DNA from 3 places in the Bacillus sp. YC2 genome. Region 1 is predicted to be linked to each of the others. Evidence: predicted binding sites of a transcription regulator. Region 1 holds the regulator's gene; each other region holds the start of a gene.
The links. The regulator Rex, encoded in region 1, represses fermentation and respiration genes when NADH is low (regulators of the CRP and FNR family bind a similar motif). The targets are predictions, from matches to a motif close to TTGTGAAATATTTCACAA.
Positions count from the first base shown of each region.

Region 2: the regulator Rex is predicted to act here: its motif matches at 2,691-2,708, upstream of KY305_RS11965 (L-lactate dehydrogenase).
Region 3: the regulator Rex is predicted to act here: its motif matches at 2,990-3,007, upstream of KY305_RS13640 (helical membrane plugin domain-containing protein).

Region 1 covers NZ_JAHXDO010000010.1:144,009-149,894, forward strand. The annotation lists gene groL (chaperonin GroEL) at 1-1,363, opposite strand, end outside; gene groES (co-chaperone GroES) at 1,405-1,689, opposite strand; gene KY305_RS15835 (CPBP family intramembrane glutamic endopeptidase) at 1,927-2,661, shown strand; gene KY305_RS15840 (YdiK family protein) at 2,658-2,849, shown strand; gene tatC (twin-arginine translocase subunit TatC) at 2,890-3,651, opposite strand; gene KY305_RS15850 (twin-arginine translocase TatA/TatE family subunit) at 3,658-3,828, opposite strand; gene KY305_RS15855 (redox-sensing transcriptional repressor Rex) at 3,846-4,493, opposite strand; gene moaC (cyclic pyranopterin monophosphate synthase MoaC) at 4,493-5,002, opposite strand; gene KY305_RS15865 (ABC-F family ATP-binding cassette domain-containing protein) at 5,141-5,886, shown strand, end outside.
Region 2 covers NZ_JAHXDO010000006.1:120,956-126,841, reverse strand. The annotation lists gene KY305_RS11975 (MarR family transcriptional regulator) at 1-10, opposite strand, end outside; gene KY305_RS11970 (MDR family MFS transporter) at 125-1,657, shown strand; gene KY305_RS11965 (L-lactate dehydrogenase) at 1,699-2,652, opposite strand; gene amyE (alpha-amylase) at 2,822-4,807, opposite strand; gene KY305_RS11955 (DUF6773 family protein) at 5,066-5,557, opposite strand; gene KY305_RS11950 (YfcC family protein) at 5,673-5,886, opposite strand, start outside.
Region 3 covers NZ_JAHXDO010000008.1:30,196-36,081, reverse strand. The annotation lists gene uxaC (glucuronate isomerase) at 1-1,068, opposite strand, end outside; gene KY305_RS13645 (NAD(P)/FAD-dependent oxidoreductase) at 1,262-2,440, opposite strand; gene KY305_RS13640 (helical membrane plugin domain-containing protein) at 2,483-2,899, opposite strand; gene KY305_RS13635 (cupin domain-containing protein) at 3,285-3,782, opposite strand; gene KY305_RS13630 (DMT family transporter) at 3,915-4,898, shown strand; gene KY305_RS13625 (ABC transporter ATP-binding protein) at 4,953-5,693, shown strand; gene KY305_RS13620 (ABC transporter permease) at 5,695-5,886, shown strand, end outside.

The sequences.
Region 1 (5,886 bases):
CGTTGTGTGCGATTTGACGAATCGGCTCTTCAAGCGCGCGGAGCACGATGTTGATACCTGTTTGCGCGTCGCCTTCAGCTTGAACGGCAGCCACTTTGTTATATACGTTGACAAGCGCTGTACCGCCGCCGGATACGATACCTTCTTCAACTGCTGCGCGAGTTGAGTTGAGGGCGTCTTCGATGCGAAGTTTACGCTCTTTCAATTCAGTTTCAGTCGCAGCGCCGACTTTGATGACAGCTACGCCGCCAGCCAGTTTCGCAAGACGTTCTTGTAATTTTTCTTTATCGAACTCAGAAGTTGTTTCTTCTACTTGAGCGCGGATTTGGTTTACGCGGGCAGCGATTTTTTCTGTATCGCCGGCGCCTTCTACGATAGTTGTGTTTTCTTTTGTTACGACAACTTTAGAAGCGCGGCCCAATTGTCCGATTTCAGTAGATTTCAGGTCAAGACCAAGATCTTCTGTGATCACTTCTCCGCCTGTAAGGACAGAAATGTCTTCAAGCATTGCTTTACGGCGGTCACCGAAGCCAGGAGCTTTAACGGCAACTGCGTTGAATGTGCCGCGAAGTTTGTTGACAACGAGTGTAGCAAGAGCTTCACCTTCAACATCCTCAGCAATCAGAAGCAAAGGTTTGCCTTGCTGTACAACTTGCTCAAGCACAGGAAGGATTTCTTGGATGTTTGTGATTTTTTTATCTGTGATTAAGATGTAAGGATTGTCAAGAACCGCTTCCATTTTATCAGAATCAGTCACCATGTAAGGAGATGCATATCCGCGGTCGAATTGCATACCTTCAACAACTTCAAGCTCAGTTGTGAAGCCTTTAGACTCTTCGATTGTGATAACGCCGTCGTTTCCTACGCGCTCCATTGCTTCAGCGATAAGGCTTCCGACTTCCTCATCAGCAGCAGAGATCGCAGCAACCTGAGCGATAGACTCTTTGCCTTCGATCGGTTTAGAAATTTCTTTTAGGTTTTCGATAGCAACTGTAACGGCTTTTTCCATACCTTTACGCACGCCGACAGGGTTAGCTCCTGCTGTTACGTTTTTAAGGCCTTCGCGGATCATCGCTTGCGCAAGAACCGTCGCAGTTGTTGTACCGTCACCGGCAACGTCGTTTGTTTTGCTGGCTACTTCAGCTACAAGCTTAGCACCCATGTTTTCAAACGCGTCTTCAAGTTCGATTTCTTTTGCGATTGTCACACCGTCATTTGTAATTAACGGAGAACCAAATTTTTTCTCCAGAACCACGTTGCGTCCTTTTGGCCCTAAAGTTACTTTTACAGCGTCAGCAAGCGCATCGACACCGCGAAGCATAGCGCGGCGCGCTTCTTCACTAAACTTAATATCTTTTGCCATGTTAACGAAACCTCCTCAAATTTTTAAAAATATTTATCTACTTAGCCAATAACAGCTAAAATGTCGCTTTCACGTAAGATTAAGTATTCAGTACCTTCGTATTTCACTTCAGTACCGGCGTATTTTGAGAAGATAATGCGGTCGCCCTCTTTTACTTCTAAAGCAACGCGCTCTCCGCTTTCTAACACGCGACCTGAACCGGCTGCCACGATTTTGCCTTCTTGCGGCTTTTCTTTTGCAGAATCCGGTAATACGATTCCGCTGGCAGTTTTTTCTTCAGATTCTACGAGTTCAATGACAACGCGATCACCTAATGGCTTTAACAATGTAATAACCTCCTCAATAGTATGAATATGTAATTTTAGCACTCAGCTCTAAAGAGTGCTAACACAATTATTATAATAAAGAATCTCACTTCCAATTTCAAGTCATAAGAATAAAAAATTTTCACGCTTACATGATTCTTATTTTCACGGGATTTTCTCGTTTTTTCACCTCAAGTTCAGTTGTGTTACAATAATATCAGACAAGTTGATTTTATAGGGTAAAGGAGTACATATCATTTGAGAAAACAGTATTGGTATATCATTTTGACATATGTTCTCATGCAGGCTTCTGTAATAATCGGAATTCCTTTAATGTACAAATTCGGCTATGCAGGCGGACAGCCGACAGAAGAAAATCTCGTTCAGGCTCAAGGGATTTATTCTGTGGCAAGCTTTTTTATCTGCCTGATCATCGTTCTATTGATTTTGAGAACCGTGCCGAAGCAACCATTGAGAAACGGAAAAAAAGCATCGGCCGGCATGTCCGTCCTCTGGGCTGTTGCCGGAGTCTGGCTCGCTTTATTTGCTCAAGGAATCGCGGGTTTAATTGAACAATACGTCTTTCACGTAAACAGCGGCTCCGAAAACACTCAAGCCATTCTCAGAATCATTAAAGCCATGCCGCTCATGATTATCGTTTCTTCTATTGTAGGGCCGATCCTTGAAGAAATCATTTTCAGGAAGATCATCTTCGGAGTACTGTATGAAAAAACGAATTTCTTTATCGCCGGGCTGATCAGCTCCGTGATTTTCGGCATTGTTCACCAAGATCTCACGCATCTGCTGCTTTACACAGCCATGGGCTTTACCTTTGCGTTTTTATACGTGCAGACGAAACGGATTCTTGTGCCGATGTTCGCCCATGTCATGATGAATACCATCGTCGTGGTCATGCAGCTCGGACCAGCCCAAAAATACATTGAACAGCACAGTGAACAAATGCAATTAATTATTGGAGGATTGTTTTTATGAGGAACCCAATGACTTGGGGCTTGATCTATTTTATCGTCGGCTGTATCTTCACATATCTGGCCGCAAGCTCGCCGGGCAGCATGTGGTCTTTTTATTCCATTCTGCTGATGGTTTTCGCCGCTTATAATATCAGTATTTCTTTCAAAATGTTTGCTTTTTCGCTTAAGGTAAAGAAAAATCAAAAATAAAGAAAAGCCATTTCTCGTTATATGAGAAATGGCTTTTTTATTATGCTGATATGTCACGGTCAGACTCGCGGCTGGCTGTCTGCTTTTTCCGATACGCCGCTTTGGATATGAGGATACTGATCTCATATAATATGCAAAGCGGAATGGTGATCATCAAATGGGACAGCAGCTCAGGCGGCGCGATCAGCGCGGCGATCACAAGCAAAACAAAGTACGCGTACTTTCGGATTTTCGATAAAAACATCGGTGTCACAATACCGAGCCTTGTTAAAAACATGAGAAGAACCGGCATTTGAAACAGCAGCCCAAACGGAATGGTCAGCTGCAGAAGAAAATGAAAGTACTCGGTGATGCCGATAACCTGATTCACATCCAAGTCATTCGAAACCCGCTTCATAAAATCAACGACCAGCGGAAATAAAATATAATAAGAAAACGACACTCCCGCAACAAACAGCACGATCGCGATCGGGATATAGCTGAGTGTTACTTTGCGCTCCTTTTCATACAGTCCGGGACTGACAAACGCCCAAATCTGATAAAGAATGACCGGCGAAGTCAAAATGATGCCGATAATAAACGCAAACTGCAAAAAGATATACAGCGGATCTGTCAGCTTAAAAGCATTAAGAGTAAGCTCCTTCACTTCATCGGCTTTTTGAAGATACACAATGATAGGCTTTGCCAGAAAAAAGCCGGCGGCAAAGAAAACCGCAAAGGATAACGCAACAATTAGCAATCGTTTCCGAAGTTCGGCAATATGCTCCACAAGCGACATTTGATTCACTCTCATACGTGTCATCCTAACTTACTGATCTTCTTTCTTTTTTTCCTCTTCTTCACCGGCTAATCCTTTAGTAGCATTCTTAAATTCACGAAGCGTGTCCCCCGCTGCTTTTCCTAATTCGGGAAGCTTCTTCGGGCCGAAAATAATGACTGCCACTACCCCTATTACTGCCAGGCTTCCTGGACCGATCATGTGCGCTCCTCCTTTCGTTATTCGATCTCTTCTAACACAGAATAATGCTTTAAGAAATAAACCAATGATTGAAGTTCAACAGCTAAATCTATATGATGAATTCGAATGTGATCCGGCACATTCAAACGGGCCGGCGTAAAATTGAGGATTCCCTTTATCCCAAGCGCCACAAGACGGTCAGTGATCGACTGGGCGGCAACTGCCGGTACAGTAAGAATCGCCACGGGTTCATCCTTAATATGGAGCTCTAAATCATCCAGGTTATAGACAGGCACACCGCCTACCTCAGTTCCTATTTTACTCTGATTCACATCAAAAGCCATAGAAATTTTCGTGTTATTATTTTTTGTGAAATTATAGTGAAGAAAAGCCGTCCCTAAATTCCCGACACCGATCAAAATGACGTTTGTCGTTTCATCCTGATCGAGGGTTTTTCTGAAAAATGACAGCAGGTAATCCACATTATATCCATATCCTTTTTTGCCAAGCGCTCCGAAATAGGAAAAATCCCTGCGGATCGTGGCCGAATCGACTTTTACCGCGTCACTGAGCTCAGCCGAGGAAACGCGCTGCTTTCCTGACGCGTGCAAATTCTTTAAAAAGCGATAATAAAGCGGCAGCCGTTTTGCTGTCGCCTGTGGAATTTTTGATTGATCCTTATTCATTATTGGTCCTCCACTTTATACTCAGATGCATCTCTTTTAAAATCACCGTTTTTCCCGCCTGTTTTTTCAAGCAGACAGGTAGGGCCGATGACCATCCCCTTATCCAGCGCCTTGCACATGTCATAGACGGTCAAAGCGCACACTGATGCGGAAGTTAGCGCTTCCATTTCCACACCTGTACTCCCTTTCGTTTTTACGCTTGCCTGTATATGAAGAATGGCTTCGGTTTCTTTTTCTTCCCAGCCGAATGAAATATCGACGCCGCTTAAAGAAAGCGGATGGCACATCGGAATAATCGCTGACGTTTGCTTTGCAGCCATGATTCCTGCCACCTGTGCGACAGCCAGCACGTCTCCTTTGCCGATCTCGCGGTTTTTGATTCTGCTGTACACTTCATGCTTCATGTGTACGCTTGAAACAGCAGCCGCAGTACGAACTGTTGAAGATTTATCGCTTATATCCACCATGCGGGCACGGCCCTCTTCATTAAAATGAGAAAATCCATTCATATTAAACTCTCCTTACTTCTGATCATACACTATTTTCTCCCTGATGTCTTATCCTATAATGTTCCAATTCTGATGTATTGTTTGCTGACAGCAGGTTGATAAGCTACACTTAACTTATTATAACAGAGGTGAAATAATATGATGATCTTACAAATTAATCAGCTTTCCAAATCTTTTGGCGCTGATCCTATTTTAAACAATATAAAGCTTGAAGTCAGATCTCGGGATCGCATCGCCATTGTAGGCAGAAACGGAGCCGGCAAATCAACTCTTCTTAAAATTATCGCAGGTCACCTTTCATATGAAAAGGGAGAATTAATCAAACCGAAAGAATTAACGATGGGATACCTTGCCCAGCACACAGGCTTGGAATCTCAGCTTACCATAAAAGAAGAATTGCTGAGTGTTTTTGATTTCCTGAAAGCAATGGAGAAGGAAATGCGCTCCATTGAAGAAAAAATGGCAACGGCTGACACGGCTGAACTTGAGGGCCTGATGAAAACCTACGACAGGCTTCAGCAGGATTTTAAGGATAAAGGCGGCTACCAATATGAAGCGGATGTCCGGTCAGTCCTTCACGGCCTCGGCTTCGGCAAATTTGACGATTCGGCGAAAGTTCAGAGCCTGAGCGGCGGCCAGAAAACAAGGCTTGCCCTCGGGAAGCTGCTGTTAACCCAGCCGGACCTTCTCATTTTGGATGAACCGACAAACCATCTCGACATCGACACGCTCACTTGGCTTGAGCATTATTTACAGGGATACTCCGGGGCTATTCTGATCGTCTCCCATGACCGGTACTTCCTTGATAAAGTCGTCAGCCAAGTGTACGAGGTCTCAAGAACCGAAAGCAAAAAATACTTCGGCAACTACAGCGCCTATTTAGA
Region 2 (5,886 bases), on a different contig from region 1:
TTGTTGACAACTGACAGTCCTCCCTATAAAATCAATTTATCTTGACGATCAAGATAATTAACGGCCAAGTTAATATGATCATAGCAAATCTGATCATAAAAAGTAAGTATGGGAGGAAAAAAGTATGGAACCAAAAGCCGCAAAGGACGCCTCGACGAAATTTGTCGTCCTCGGGCTGCTGCTGGGCATTTTAATGTCAGCTATGGATAATACAATAGTAGCCACGGCGATGGGAAATATCGTGGCTGATCTCGGAAGCTTTGATAAGTTCGCATGGGTCACCGCATCTTATATGGTGGCTGTCATGGCCGGTATGCCGATTTACGGCAAGCTGTCTGATATGTACGGGCGGAAGCGTTTCTTTTTATTCGGACTTATTCTTTTCTTAATCGGGTCCGCTTTATGCGGAATCGCCCAAACAATGGATCAGCTCATCATTTACCGTGTCATTCAGGGAATCGGCGGGGGCGCCTTGATGCCGATCGCCTTTACGATCATTTTTGATTTATTTCCGCCTGAGCAGCGCGGAAAAATGTCGGGCATGTTCGGCGCCGTTTTCGGCCTGTCCAGCGTTCTCGGACCGCTTTTAGGGGCACTCATCACCGACTCCATCAGCTGGCACTGGGTGTTTTATATCAATGTGCCGATCGGCGTTTTATCACTGTTCTTCATTCTTCGTTATTATAAGGAATCACTTGAGCACAAAAAGCAAAAAATCGACTGGGCCGGCGCTATTACTTTAGTGGTGTCCATTGTATGCCTGATGTTTGCGCTCGAGCTCGGAGGCAAAACGTATGACTGGAATTCCGTTCAGATCATCGGCCTGTTCGCCGTATTTGCGGTTTTCTTTATTGCCTTCTTTATTGTAGAAAGAAAAGCGCAGGAACCGATTATTTCGTTTTGGATGTTTAAAAACCGTTTGTTTGCCACGGCGCAGATTTTGGCTTTCCTTTACGGAGCCACGTTTATTATTTTAGCCGTGTTCATTCCGATTTTTGTACAGGCTGTGTACGGAAGCTCTGCGACCAGCGCAGGCTTTATTTTGACGCCGATGATGCTCGGTTCGGTCATCGGCAGTATGATCGGCGGAATCTTCCAAACGAAAGCGAGTTTCCGTAATTTAATGCTGATTTCGGTTGTCGCTTTCTTTATCGGAATGCTGCTGCTTTCCAATATGACACCGGATACTGCACGCACGATGCTGACAGTGTTTATGCTGATTTCCGGATTCGGCGTCGGCTTTAACTTCTCACTGCTTCCGGCAGCGTCTATGAACGACCTTGAGCCGCGTTTTCGCGGAAGCGCCAATTCAACAAACTCCTTTTTGAGATCATTCGGCATGACTCTCGGCGTTACGATTTTCGGAACCATTCAGACGAATGTGTTTTCGAATAAGCTGTCAGATGCCTTCAGCGGCATGAAAGGAGCGGGCGGCGCGATGCAAAATATGGGCAGTCCCCAGGAGATTTTCCAAGCCGGCACGCGCTCTCAAATTCCGCCGCAAATCTTAGATAAGATTATTGACGCGATGTCTCAAAGCATCACATACGTCTTTATGCTTGCATTGGCGCCGATTGTCATTGCAGCCATTACCGTTTTGTTTATGGGAAAAGCGAGAGTGAAAACCTCTCAGGAAATAGCGAAAAAAGCGAATTAAAAAAAGCAGTACATGGCATTTGTCATGTACTGCTTTTTCATTTACTCAGCAAAATGCGGGGCAAGAATATCCTTCAGCACATTTGCGCTGTGAGTGAATTGCGCTTGTTCCTTTTCATTCAGCGCAAGCTCTGTCACGCCGGCAACACCCTCCCGATTGACGACAGCCGGGACGCCGATATATACGTCATCGGTTCCGTATTGGCCGTTTACGTACGTGCTGACAGTTAATATGCTGTTTTCATTACGCAAAATCGCTTTCGTAATACGGGCAAGGCTCATCGCCACTCCGTAATACGTCGCACCTTTTTTCTCAATGATATGGTAAGCCGCGTTTTTTACATCATCGACAATTTGATCGAGCTCTTCCTGCTTGTACGCTTCATTTTTCTCTAACAACTGCTGAACGGGCACTCCGCCGACATTGGCATGGCTCCAAACCGGAAGCTCCGTATCGCCGTGCTCGCCGATAATGTGGGCATGTACGTTTTGCGGCGCCGCGCCGAAGTATTCGCTCAGCATATAACGGAATCTTGCAGAATCCAATGTCGTGCCGCTGCCTATCACACGTTCCTTCGGCAGGCCGCTGAATTTCCAAGTCGCATATGTCAGAATATCAACCGGATTTGTAGCGACAAGGAAAATGCCGTCAAACCCGCTTGCCATCACTTCACTGACAATGCCTTTAAAAATAGCCAGATTCTTTTCAACCAGTTCAAGTCTTGTTTCGCCCGGTTTCTGGTTTGCCCCCGCACAGATGCACACAATATCGGCATCCTTACAATCTTCATATGTGCCGTAAGATGTTTTAACCGGATGAGGCGCAAATGCCTTCCCGTGATTTAAATCCATCACATCTCCCATGGCTTTTTCTTTATTTACATCAATGATCACGAGTTCATCCGTGATCCCTTGGTTTATTAACGCAAACGCATAACTGCTTCCAACAAAACCTGCTCCGATTAATGCTACCTTGTTCACTCGTTCGTTCATCATGTATGCTCATCCTCCAGTGTTTCGTGGTGTCGTTTCACTTGTGAAGTATTTCACATTTATATTGTGCAACATTTCACAAACTTTTGCAAGAGAAAAGTTTTGTCTGATTTATGAACAAAAAAAGAAACCATCTATGATGGTTTCTATGGTATTTTTCCTCAAGTCCCGCTTAATTGATTTCCTCAATAGAGCCGTTTAAGCCAGAGTCGTTATATAGACCATTTTGCACATAATCAAAGCCTGGATGATTCTGTCCGGGCACTTGGGCGCTGCCATTATTAAAAATCACTTTAGCATTGGTTGTATTCGTATCCGCAGGCAGCGCCAACGTGTAAATTCCATCTGCATTCTTAGTCATTGCTTTTCCCGGCCAAGATCCGGTCAATTCTATGGCCTGACTCCCATCATGTCTATAGATATAAGCATTTACATGGTCCCAATGATTTGGATTTTGATAGCCAATGGTGTTGGCTGAAGACGGGTCTCTTTTGGCAAAAGTGTATTCTTGGGTCTTCGTTTTACCATCACTGTTTGTTCCTGTTAACGTGATTTTGTGTGTTGTACCAATTGGATCTCCTTTTCCGATCGTTAATTGGTCCCCATCCTTAAACGCCGTTTCTTGTCCATTATTGAGTTGATATACAGCTTTTGTTGTATTCGCATTTGCACGCAGGGTGATCGTCAACTGATCATTGAAAGAATGTGTTACCCCTGTTTTATAATTCTCAAGAAAGACATGAGGCTCATTTGCAACATCGCCAAGATAAAGAACAACCACTGACCTGCCATTGATCGTGCCTGTCAGTTTTCCGTCCGTTACTTGAAATGAACCGGCCCCAGCTTTATTATCATACCTGCCATCAGGTAATTTTGTTGGAGTATTAATAGTGACAGAAGACGAGCCTGCATTTGCCAGCACAACGCCTTGTGAGCCGCGCTGATTCATGAATATCTGGTTGTTTCCATCCGGATTCGAGAGTTCCTCAGGCTGTCCGGCCATCTCATTGTGAAATGTATTGACCGCAGTGATAGCCTGATCTTCAAACAAGGCACTCCCGCGATCGCCTATTTGGCTTTTCCCCGGGAACCTTACACCATTTCCCCCGCCCTCAGGTCTGGAAAAGAAAAGAGGCGTACTGCCTGAACGAGAAGCTATCACCGCCCAGCCTAAACGGATATCATCATCGCTCATCCATGTGGACTCTTCATCATCATTGGCATACGTATCATGCGACTCTACCCATGTCACTAACTTGTCCGCAGACACATCAGATGCATAGTGGGAGATATTCGACACACTCAGATTGCGATTCTTTAAAGCGGACCTTATGGAATGTCCATAGTTAGATGCTGTCACATTCATATAATTCGCATAAGCAGCATCTCTGGACGCGCTATCTTGCAGTATTTCTCCGTATTGGAACTCTGCGGATGTATTTGTGATATTCGGCCAAAATTGACTGCCGTAATTACTATCATCAGGAAGCTCTATATGTTTGGCGGCATCATACCGAAATCCGTCTGCTCCGTCATTCAATGCTCTTTCTAGGAAATGTTTCAGATAGGATTGTACTTGTGTATTCTGTGTATTCCAATCATACAGCCCGAGCAATGAATTCTGAGTGACATCCCATCGATCGGACCAGTTTTTAATTTGTGTGTTTCCATGAGTCCAGTTTGGAATACTCTTAATCTCGTTAGAAATCGCAGCATAGTCACTGGTGGTATGATTGATGACCGCATCAACAATGACCTTCACGCCATACTTTTCCGCGGCTGCGCACATATCTTTAAATTCTTGTTCAGTGCCTAAGTAGCGGTTGCCAATTTGGTACGAAGTCGGCTGATACAGCCAGTACCAGTTTGACATACTTTTATCAGCTTGATTCCCTTCCTTTACTTGGTTAATCGGAGACGTCTGAATGGCTGTATATCCTGCATTATGAATATCCTCCATATTTTGTTTTAACGTATTGAACGACCAATTCCAAGCATGAAGAATGGTTCCGCTTTTAATCGATGGCGCTGTCAGCCCATTCGATTTGTCAGCTGTTTCAGCATTCGCAGCCGACGGTTCTGCCAGAACCATATGAAACAGTAATAAAAATCCAGCGAATAACGGCAGTAAAGAGGTTTTGAATCGTTTTTTAAACATTCTTGACACTCCTTATTTGATTTTTTGAAGACCCGCTCCGGAGTCAAAAATCCTTCTTACTTAATTCTTCCGCTTCCTCCTTTCAAACGAATATGAAGACTGGATAATTTTGTTAACGCTTACATTTTAAATTATCACAATCACTCTATCTAAACAACTTGATAGAGTGAATTCCATTCTATATTCCTATCCAAATAGAAAGCGCTCCCGGAACTATGAGTCGTTTCCCTCACTAAACAAAAAAAGAAACCACCTTATTTAAGATGATTTCTTCTTTACTTCTTCTTTTACCGCTCTTCTGTAAGACAGCTTCACAATTACATACCGAAGCAAAAACAAAACGCCTCCGCAAACGATAAAAAGAAAGATCATTTTAAGCCAAGCGAAGAATGTATGGGGAAACCCCCTGTCGTACATCGTAAGCACCACTACCGCAAAGGCGACCGCAATTGATTCTATTCGCTGCTGCTTCACCTGTTTTCGCAGTTCTTCTTCGGTGTCTATTCTCGGCATGAGCATTCCCGACGCCCCTGCCCTGATGCAGTAATATAAGATGATGAGGAACAAAAACACAAGGCTTGCAGCCCATTCTTTAAACGGAAATTCAAACATAAGGCCTCGGATGATCACATCAAGCAGCGCAAACGCTCCCGCTATCATCCCAATTTCCGACCAGATTTTTTGTTCTTTTTCTTTTACTCTCTTATTTTTCCCATTCACGCCTGAAAGTCTATTACGCAGATTATTCATGACCTTCCTCCCGCACTTTTATGAATGGCTTATGGCTTACATGTTACAATAACAGCCTGCGCTTCTGCAATGAATAACTCAAAAGCCCGCCGTGCAAGCCGGCGGGCAGCAATCGTCAAAACGGCCCCCAATTGGTCATGACGCCGATCACAATAAATACAAGCCCGATCAAGAACCAAATCAGAGCAAGCGGCACCATAAACCGCAGCCACTTGACGTACGGAATGCCGCTGGCGGCAAGCACCGCCATAAGGACGCCGGATGTCGGATTCACGCAGTTGACGACCCCTTCTCCAAGCATAACAGCTTCCACGGCAACCTGTCTCGTA
Region 3 (5,886 bases), on a different contig from region 1:
AATATAGTTATCGTTAGGATTCAGTGAATATAAAATGGTTTTTGGCAATTGCTGTTTCATTTCTGCGGAGTTTAGAAGCTGTGCCAGAGGTTTTGCGATATGTTCATCATTTATCGAGTCATAGCCTGTGTCAGGACCGAGGGTATTGAACATTCTCGTATTTGTGTTTCTTAATGCGTTGATATGAAACTGCATCGCCCAGTCCAGTTCAGCGTACAGACCGCAAAGAAATTGCAGCGTCCATGTTTTAAATTTCATTTCGTCTTTAAAAGACACATGCCCTCCGCTTAATCCGGCAGCAAAAATGCCTGCCGCTTCGTCTTCGGTTGTTTCGGCATATACCATTTGATCTAAGGCGTGATCGGACACCCTTCCGCCGGCAGCATGGAAAAAACGCACACGTGATTCTAACGCTTCTAAAAACGTTTTATAGGAAGTGATGGAGATTCCCGCAGCTTTCTCAAGCGCCTTAACCCACTCGGCAAAACCCGGCCGGCTGATCTCGAGCCCTTTATCCGGGCGGAATCCCGGTAAAACTTTTACAGGGAAATCGCTTTCTTTTAACAGCATATGATATTCCAGCGAATCAACGGGATCATCTGTTGTGCAAATGACTTTTACATTCGATTTTAAAATGAGGTCCCTTGCGCCAAAACCTTCTCCTTGCAGCAAGGCGTTCGTTTTTTTCCAAATAGAGTCGGCTGTTTTTTCATTCAGCACGTCATAAATGCCGAAGAAATGCTGCAGCTCTAAATGAGTCCAGCTGTACAGCGGGTTTCCTATTGCCATCGGCACTGTTTTTGCCCAAGCCGCAAACTTCTCTTCATCTGCAGCGCTTCCGGTAATGAAGCGCTCCTCAACACCATTCGCTCTCATGAGGCGCCACTTGTAGTGATCACCGTAAAGCCATGCCTCCGTAATCGTAGCGAATGTTTTATTTTCATAGATTTCCTTGGGGCTTAAGTGACAGTGATAATCAATAATCGGCATTCCTTCCGCATATTCTTTGTACAGTTTGACAGCGGTTTCATTATCCAGTAAAAAATCGGTTCCCATAAATGCTTTCATCTTCTCACCCTTTCTAATAATGTTAACGTTAACAAAACGATTCCTTTTCATTTTATCTTTCTCTTTTTCATATATCAATCACTTTTATTTGATTTTTCAAAATAATCCATCACCTCTTATTACAGAAAAAAAAGACATTGCCGTCAGGCTCTGAATTCAGAGCGCCGGGCAATGTCTTTAAACAACTAAAGGATTAGTAAGCGAGACTGAATAACCCTTTAATATGTGTTAAGTAACGTACGTTACTAGCTTCTTTCATTAAAGATGCAGGAAGGCCTTTCAGCGGAGTAGAGTTCGCTCCAATAATGGCAACAGCGTCTTTACGGCCGAGGCTTGCAAGCGTACCAGAGTTTACAGGCTTGAATGTTTCAAGCGTTTTTCCTTCTAAGTAAGCGAATAGGTTGTAACCGATCAGCTCACCCATTTGCCAAGCGATTTGCGCTGTCGGCGGGTACGGACGGCCGTCCGGTGCGAAGTATACCGCGCTGTCTCCGGCAACAAATACATCTTCGTGAGAAGTAGATTGTAAGAAATCGTTAACTGTCGCGCGTCCGCGGTTCACTTCAAGACCTGATTCGCCGACTAATGGGTTTCCTTGTACGCCGCCTGTCCAGACAAACGTGTTAGCAACGACTTTTGATCCGTCTTTCAGATCAATTACGTTTCCTTCAACATTTGTAACAGGAAGACCTGTTAAGAACTCAACGCCGCGTTTTTCAAGGCTTGCTGTCGCGCGTTCGATAAGATCATCCGGAAGAACAGGAAGGATTTTCGGACCTGCTTCAACCAATTTCAGTTTGATTTCTTTTGGATCTACGCCGTATTTTTTCGCCAGGTTCGGCATGATGTCAGCAAGCTCACCGACAAGCTCGACGCCTGTTAAACCGCCGCCGCCGATAAGAATTGTTGCATCAGCTTCGTTTTTCGTTTTAGAGTACTCACGCACACGGTCTTCCACGTGATTGTAGACTTTATTGGCATCAGCCGCAGATTTCAGCACCATGCTGTTTTCTTCGAGGCCAGGAATGCCGAAATAAGCCGTCACTGAACCAAGACCGACAACAAGGGCGTCATATGTTAATTTAGAACCGTCACTAAGCGCAACTTCTTTCTTATCAACTGAGAAAGAGCTGACTTCCGCGATTTTAAGATCAACGTCCTTACCTTTTAAAAGTTTTTCAAGCGGCATAGCAACCGCTTGTTCAGATACGTTTCCGGCTGCAAGACGGTGCAATTCCGTAATGATTTGGTGAGTCGGGTATTTGTTCACAACGGTTACACGGGCTTCATCTTTACTGTAATGTTTGCGAACGGTTAGAGCAGAAAGAATTCCGCCGTAACCAGCGCCTAAAATGACAATATGTTTTGACATCGTATATCCTCCGTCCTTTATATCAATTTGTGCGGTAGTTGATTATTTTTGTTTTTCAGACATGATTTGCAGGTAGCTTTGAGCAAAACGGAAAAGCTTTTGCGCCTGTGGGTCTTTCAGCATTTTCAGCAGGCCGAAAATTCCGATCACTTCATTGCTTGCATCCGCGCGGTCTTTTGCTTCGATCGCAGTAGCAGCCACTTCTTTCGCTGTTTCTTTCACAGGCTCAAGAATTTCTGTAAGCGCACCCACTGTATCGCTCTTCAATACTTCGTCTGTCGCTACAGACTGTGCAAAATCGTAAGACTTCGTTAAAATATTAACTAACTCAGTCAGTTTTGGAAGCTGGTCTACTAAAGCAGTCAGTGATTCTTGAACTTCCGGTTTTAACAGCTGATCAATGAGATCGCGTTGGCCTTGGCTGACAGATTCATTTGTTTGATCGATTGTTTCTGGCATATCCGATTCTCCTTTACTATAAGCAGTATGCTGATTTTTTTGGAAAGGGTAGCCTTCCCCATTTCACGCAGAAAGCATGAAAAAACAGGATTGTGAATTCATGCACAATCATTTACAAAAATAAATGTTTACTACCCAGTTTTTCACTTTGCCATATTCAGTATTATTTTTATATCAACAAAAACAATTGAATAAGTCAAAATTCCTTTTTCCTCTCTGAAAATAGCAAACATAAAAAACCCCAATTTGATTTACTTCTATATGATAACACTTTTTGAACAAAATTTGAACGTGAATTGTTTCGTTTATGAAATTATTTATATGGAGGCAGAGTTATAACGTTTCTTTGACACTATTTTTTTACAGGCAATCCGTTTCTCTCCTGTCATTTGTCCCAAATCTCTAAAAGCGGCGCTTTATGTCCCGTAAAAGGGTCATGCTTCGGAAGCGGGACGCGGCTGATTTCTTTTACTGCGCTTTCACTTTTTTCTGTTTTTATATCATACTTCCGGCCGCCGGGATAAGCACCCATAACCGTAAAATCAGAACTTCCGGTCATTTTTTTGTGGCCGGTTCCGGCAGGAATGACCGCAGCATCTCCCGTTTGAACGCTGATATCGGTTCCGTTTTCGCCTCCGAATCTCAAAACAGCGCTGCCTTTTATCGTAATAAGAACTTCATGAGTTGTGCTGTGAAAATGATGATAAGGAAATACACCTCCCGTCCAGCTGTTTGACCAGTCATGTTGACGGAGGATTTTCTCCGCTTTCTTTACCGTATCACCATCGAAGATCCCTTTATAAATCACAAGCGGGAGCTCGGGGTTGTTCGGGATGCGTCCGTCATCTTCAAAATAAAATGTTTGGATGTCCTCTTTCTGCATGGTATCACCTCCGTACTATTTTGTATTCCACAATTCTTCGTCGGTTAAAACGCTATTTTTTGATATTCCATTGCGAAGCATTCCGGTGAATAGTATAGTATAAAAAATAATGTGCCAAAATGAGGGATTTTAATGAAAGCAATTGTGCTCGGAATATTGTCATCTCTGTTTTTTGCAGTTACTTTTATTTTAAACAGGGCAATGGAGCTGTCAGGCGGGAGCTGGATGTGGAGCTCTTCCCTGCGCTTCATTTTTATGGTTCCGTTTTTATTTATGATTGTTGCGGCAAAAGGGAAATGGGGGCCGCTTTGGCTTGAAATGCGGAGCAAGCCGTTTTTTTGGCTGAAGTGGAGCTTTATCGGTTTCGTGCTTTTTTACGCACCGATTACCTTTGCGGCAGCTTACGGCCCCGGCTGGCTCATCGCCGGCACGTGGCAGATTACGATTGTCGCCGGAGTGCTGTTATCTCCTTTTTTCTATGAGAAAAAAGATTCACCTGCCGGCCCAATTTTTGTTAGGCAAAAGATTCCTCTTATCTCACTTGTTACTTCCGTCATTATCTTGATCGGAGCCGGGCTGATTCAGCTTCAGCATGCTGGCTCACTATCGGGCCGCACGCTTTTATTCAGTGTTGTGCCAGTCGTGATCGCAGCTTTTGCCTATCCCCTCGGCAACCGCAAAATGCTTGAACAATACGGAGGAAAACTCGATACGTTTCAGCGCGTGCTCGGCATGACGCTTGCAAGCCTTCCTTTCTGGCTGCTAATCGCAGCTTTCGGATGGCATTCAGACGGTCTTCCGGCTCCGGGCCAGACGTTTCAGTCCTTTATCGTCGCTGTCAGCTCAGGAATTATCGCGACCGTTTTATTTTTCCGGGCCACTGACCTGGTAAGAAACGAGCCGCAAAAACTTGCCGCTGTCGAGGCGACGCAGTCGGGCGAGGTTCTTTTCGCTCTGATTGGCGAAATCGTCTTTTTATCCGCGGCTTTCCCGTCACTTCTTTCTTTTGCCGGGTTATTCATTATTATTGCCGGAATGGTTATGCATACTTTCGCTTCCCATCAACCAAGTCCGAAACCTGCGGAGAAACCGTCAGCCAATCTCACAGAATCCTAATTTTTTTAAAAGAGCCGTTTCCATACGGCTCTCCTATGAAAGGTGTAATACTCTATGAATGAAGAACACATTCCCGCAATTTCTTTTCTGTCAGTCAATAAAAGCTACGAACAAAACGATACCCGCTATGACGTACTGCGCGATGTAACAGGTCATATTCGAAATGGCTCGATAACGGCCATCATAGGGCCGTCGGGTTCAGGGAAAAGCACGCTGCTGTCGCTGTGCAGCCTTATGAATTCACCGGATAAGGGCGAAGTGCTTGTATTCGGAAAAGAGGTAAGGAATTGGGATATCAAAGAGCTCAGAAAAACGGCCGGGCTTGCTTTCCAGTCTGCTCCTGTCATAGAGGGTACGGTGCGGGACAACCTCCTGCTCGCGGAAAAGCTCCATCAGACACAGGCTTATACACCTGAAGAGCTTGCCGATTTTACAGATCTTCCTTACGAGCTGCTGGATCGAAACGCAAAAGAATTGTCAGGCGGACAGCGCCAAAAGCTTTCATTAGCCAGAACGCTTGCGAATCCGCCGTCCATTTTGCTGCTGGATGAAATCACGTCCGCTTTAGACCCTGCATCGGTTCTCGTGATTGAGAAACTTATTACGAGCTGGCATCAGCAAAAAAAGCTGACTGTCTTATGGATTACCCATAACCTCGAACAAGCCGAACGGATATCCGATACGATATGGTTTATGGCGGAAGGGCGGCTTTTAGAAACCGCAGACACCGAAACATTTTTTAAAGATCCGAAACACGAAGCGGCCAGAGCGCTTTTACAAGGGAGCGGCCGATAATATGGATTATCTTTCTCTTTTATTTACCAGTGTTTTTGTCATCATCGCTTTATTTTTATCTAAATCTTTTAAAGCCGGCGTAGAAAAGGATATGATCATCGCAACCGTAAGGGCGGTAATACAGCTTTTAATTATCGGTTATATCCTATCGCTGATTTTTCACGGCGATCACCCGGTGTTTATCATTTTAATG